DNA from 2 places in the Halomonas sp. AOP30-A1-24 genome. Region 1 is predicted to be linked to the other one. Evidence: predicted binding sites of a transcription regulator. Region 1 holds the regulator's gene; the other holds the start of a gene.
The links. Region 1 encodes sigma-54, which starts transcription at its own class of promoters, with help from an activator protein. Its sites were predicted from a motif close to TGGCACNNNNNTTGCTNT; they were not measured.

Region 1 (2,477 bases):
CGTTCGATGCGTTCAAGTTTTTCATTAACGTAGTCACGCAAGGCGTCAGTCAGTTCTACATGATGACCCGTGATATTTACTTGCATTGACGTGCTCCTTATCCATCGGACTGAATTTCGATTGTAACCCTTTTTACGGTGTTGCAAAGCCCCTGTCGCGAGTTTTGCCATTTCTCTTGTAACGACTAACGCAAACGACGACGTTCACTTGATGAGGGAATGCCCAGCGACTCACGATATTTCGCCACCGTACGGCGTGCCACTGTGATGCCGCCATCTCCCAGTAATGTCACCAAACGACTGTCCGAAAGAGGTTTGCCGGGAGGCTCATCTTGAATCAACTTTTTAAGCCGGGCGCGAATCGCGGTGCTTGAGTGGCTGTCTGCGCCATCTTGCCCGCTAATTTGGCTTGAGAAAAAGTACTTAAGTTCGAAGACACCCCGTGGGGTATGGATATATTTTTGTGTGGTGACCCGAGAAATGGTTGATTCGTGCATCTCAACCGCCTCGGCAATATCGGCAAGAATCAACGGCTTCATCGCTTCTTCACCGTGCTCTAAAAAACCGATTTGGCGAGTGATAATCTCGCGCCCTACGCGTAGAAGCGTGTCGTTGCGGCTGGACAAGCTTTTGATTAGCCAGCGCGCTTCTTGCAAGTGCTCTTTTAAAAACTGGTTATCCTGACTCTTGTCTGCACGCTTGATTAAACTGGCGTAGTCGGGCTGGATACGCAGCCGAGGCAGGGCTTCAGGGTTTAGCTCCAGGTGCCAGCCTTCATGATCATGACGTACGACCAGGTCGGGCGTGATATAGCTATCGTCGGTGACGCCATAAGCGCTGCCTGGGCGTGGGTCCAGGCTTCGGATCAGACCGATCACATCGTCTAGCTGCTCATCGTCCAGGCTTAGGCGGCGCTTTAATAGGCGCATGTCATTTTTGCCCAGCGCTTCAAGAAACTGGCGAACCAATCGGCGCGCGGGAACCAGTAGGGGCGTGTCGTCGGGGAGCGTTGCAAGCTGAAGCATCAAACATTCGCGCAAGTCACGGGCGAAGACGCCCGTTGGCTCGAACTGCTGTAAGCGCATCAGAGTGGTTTCCAACTCTCGCTGGCTGAGACCTTCGATGCTCTGAGCACGTAACCCATCGCGGATATCGTTGAGCGGCTGCGTCAGGTAGCCATTGGCGTCCAGTGCATCAATCAGACTTTCGGCGATTAGCTGCTCACGAGCCGTAAAGTCGGTCATCGCCAGCTGCCAAAGGAGATGTCCATGCAGGCTTTGTCCCGCGGCCTGGCGTTCAAAATCGGGGCCTTCGCTGCTGCCAGAGCTACCCATGTCCTGGTAAGTGTCAGACCAGTCGCTATCGACAGACAGTTCCTCGGGAATGCTTTCTGACCACTCCTCGTCAGGTGTTTCGACGGTCGCCTGCTCGCCGAACTCGTCTTCCTGCTCCAGCATTGGGTTGGCATCCAGTGCCTGCTGAATTTCCTGACGTAGATCCAATGTCGATAGCTGTAGCAGTGCAATCGCTTGCTGCAGCTGAGGTGTCATGGTCAGCTGCGTACCGATACGCAATTGGAGAGAAGCTTTCATGACCATCTGAGAACCACTCGTTAATCGGAAAGCTTCACCCTAGTGCGAGTCATGTTGTTGTGCAAGTGCAATAAGCATGCCACTGATAAAATTTTTACTGCAGATCACTGTTTAGCGGTGAAATTAAATTCATAAGCGAAAATCAGCACCCAGGTAAACTTCCCTCACTTTTTGGTTATCAAGGATAGTCTGAGGGCTGCCGCCAGCAATAATGTGGCCGTCACCGACAATATAGGCGATATCGCAAATATCCAGTGTTTCTCGGACGTTATGATCAGTAATTAGCACGCCAATGTGGCGCTGTTTTAAGGCGCGAATAATGCTCTTGATTTCACCAACCGAGATGGGATCGACACCTGCAAATGGCTCGTCCAGCAAGATAAACGCGGGCTCTGTGGCCAAGGAGCGGGCAATTTCGACGCGCCGCCGCTCGCCGCCGGAAAGGCTCATGCCCAGGTTGTCACGGATGTGGGTAATATGAAAGTCGTCAAGCAGGGCCTCAAGCCGCTGCTCTCGTCCTGCCCTGTCCAGATCTTTGCGGGTTTCCAGAATCGCCATAATATTATCCGCAACCGATAGCTTGCGAAAAATAGACGCTTCCTGGGGTAGATAGCCAATGCCGGCCATCGCGCGTTCGTGCATGGGAACGCGGGTTAAGTCTTGCTCGTCGATACGCACCCTACCCGCATCAGACTTCACCAGGCCCACAATCATATAAAACGATGTGGTTTTACCCGCGCCGTTAGGGCCAAGCAGGCCTACCACGCTGCCTTGAGCAATCTCCAGGCTAATGTCTTTAACCACGCGGCGGCGCTTATAGCTTTTTGCCAAGTGATTGGCGTAAAGGGTTTTTATGGGTGGTGCTTCCGCAATAGACATGGTTGAC
Region 2 (2,477 bases), on a different contig from region 1:
CGAAACACCTCCTGCATGGCCGGCGCTTCACCAATGATTTCTGCGTTCAAACCTTCGGGAACGCTGATCGGCCGTTGGCGCTCGCGCGCATGAGCCACCGCCCGGCGCACAAGCGCCAGCGCTTCATCCACATCAAACGGCTTGGGCAGGTACTCAAACGCACCGCCTTGATAAGAGGCCACTGCGCTGTCGAGGTCCGAATGAGCGGTCATGATGATGACGGGCAAATCCGGATGCGCCTCGCGAATGTGCGACATCAGATCCAGCCCATCAATGCCCGGCATACGAATGTCAGTCACCAGCACATCCGGTGGGGTTTTCAGCAGTCGTTCCAGTACGGTATCGGCGCGTTCTATGCACTCTACATCAAGATCCGGCTGCGCCAATGCACGTTCAAGCACCCAGCGGATAGCGCGATCGTCATCCACAACGACCACCCGTGCAACCTCGTTACGTGTCGCCTCTATCATGATGCTTCTCCGGTGCAATTAATAACCAATGGAATCAGTAAGCGGAACTCGGTGTGCCCGGGCCGTGAGTCACATTCAATCAAGCCTTGATGCTGATGCAGGATCGACTGAGCGATGGACAACCCCAATCCGCTGCCTTCAGCACGCCCTGACACCATCGGGTAGAAGAGCGTTTCTTTAAGCCCTTCCGGGATGCCAGGGCCGTTGTCGACCACACCCACCTCGCTCACTAACCGGTGGCGCTCAGCCCCCAGGGTAAACTGACGCCGTGCGCGGGTGCGCAGCATCAATTCGGGCACAGGGGTCTCGGCATCGCTCATGGCCTGCACGGCGTTTCTGGCCACGTTAAGCACGGCCTGGATCATCTGCGCCTCATCCCCGGAAAGGTCCGGCAGGCTAGGGTCGTAATCGCGGTGGATGGTGATATTCGGATGTTCAGCCACCAGCAGCGTTCTTACCCGCTCCAGCACTTTGTGGATGTTCACCGGCGCGTGCTTAACAATGCGATTCGGGCCAAGCATCGAATCCACCAGATCACGCAAGCGGTCAACCTCCTCCACGATGATATGGGTAAACTCACGCAATTCAGGCTTATCCAGGTCACGCTCTAATAGCTGAGCCGCCCCGCGGATGCCGCCCAGCGGATTTTTCACTTCATGGGCCAAGCCTCGGGCTAGCACTTTGATGGTTTCCTGGCGCGTGGTTAGCGCTTCCTCGCGGGAAATTTGCATCAAGCGGTCACGAGGTTCTACTTCCAGCAGAAGCTCGTCTGCCGACAGGGGCGTCACGGTGTAATCCACCGTCAGCGCTTCACCGTTAACCGGGGTAATGCGCGCCTCGCGCTGGGTGTAGGGATGAAAGGCATCCCGCGCCTTGGCCAACACCTGGTCAATACTTTCATCACCGCCCAGCAGGGTATCCTGGCTGCTCCCCTGCACACGGCTAAAGCTTACTGCCAACAGCGCTTCGGCGGCAGGGTTCATCCAGCGTACGCGGAGCTCACCGTCCAGCAGCAGCACTGCCATGGAGAGATGTTCTAGTAAACGCTGATACATGAAGTGTCCTGAATGTCGCTGATAAAAACGTTCAATACGCAAGAGAAACTGCAAAAAGCACGCCAGGTTGGCCCCTTTCATCAGCATGCACGCCTTATGGGCGCCAAGCCTTGATTCAACGAGCGTTAAGCGCGCAACCTGCCATGGTGCGATCCACCACATGCACTATTTTAGTGCATGGAGTACCGTTAAGGCGCACCCTCTCACTGGTTAAGTGCAATAAAAAACCCCGCCGAAGCGGGGTTTTAGGGCTATCGCGTCAAAACGCGATTAGCAGCTGTAGTACATATCAAATTCGATAGGGTGCGTGGTCATGCGAATACGCTCTACTTCTTCCATCTTGAGTTCGATATAGGCATCAATCATATCGTCGGTGAACACGCCACCTTCGGTCAGGAACGCACGGTCAGCGTCGAGCGCTTCCAGAGCCTGGTCCAGGCTGTTGGCAACGGTCGGTACCAACTTGCCTTCTTCTGGCGGCAGGTCGTACAGGTTCTTGTCCATGGCATCGCCAGGATGAATCTTGTTCTTGATGCCGTCGATACCTGCCATTAGCAGGGCAGCAAACGACAGGTACGGGTTAGCGGTCGGGTCAGGGAAGCGGGTTTCAACGCGCTTGCCTTTGGGGCTGACCGTATAGGGAATCCGGATAGAGGCGGAACGGTTACGGGCGCTGTAAGCCAGCATAACCGGCGCTTCAAACCCCGGCACCAAACGCTTGTACGAGTTGGTAGAGGCGTTGGTGAAGGCGTTCAGAGCGCGTGCGTGCTTGATCACACCGCCGATGTAATACAGCGCCATTTCCGACAGGCCTGCGTATTCATCACCGGCAAACTGGTTCTGACCATCTTTCCAGAACGACTGGTGAATATGCATACCAGAACCGTTGTCGCCAACCAGCGGCTTGGGCATGAAGGTCGCGGTTTTGCCGTACGCGTGGGCCACGTTGTGG

Region 2: a site for sigma-54 is predicted at 1,573-1,590, ahead of glnL (nitrogen regulation protein NR(II)). Genes of this name have one in related genera too.

What each region holds. Positions count from the first base shown of each region.
Region 1 covers NZ_JBQSXL010000002.1:120,657-123,133, reverse strand. The annotation lists gene hpf (ribosome hibernation-promoting factor, HPF/YfiA family) at 1-86, opposite strand, end outside; gene ACT3TJ_RS01785 (RNA polymerase factor sigma-54) at 185-1,597, opposite strand; gene lptB (LPS export ABC transporter ATP-binding protein) at 1,721-2,470, opposite strand.
Region 2 covers NZ_JBQSXL010000001.1:89,919-92,395, forward strand. The annotation lists gene ntrC (nitrogen regulation protein NR(I)) at 1-470, opposite strand, end outside; gene glnL (nitrogen regulation protein NR(II)) at 467-1,525, opposite strand; gene glnA (glutamate--ammonia ligase) at 1,796-2,477, opposite strand, start outside.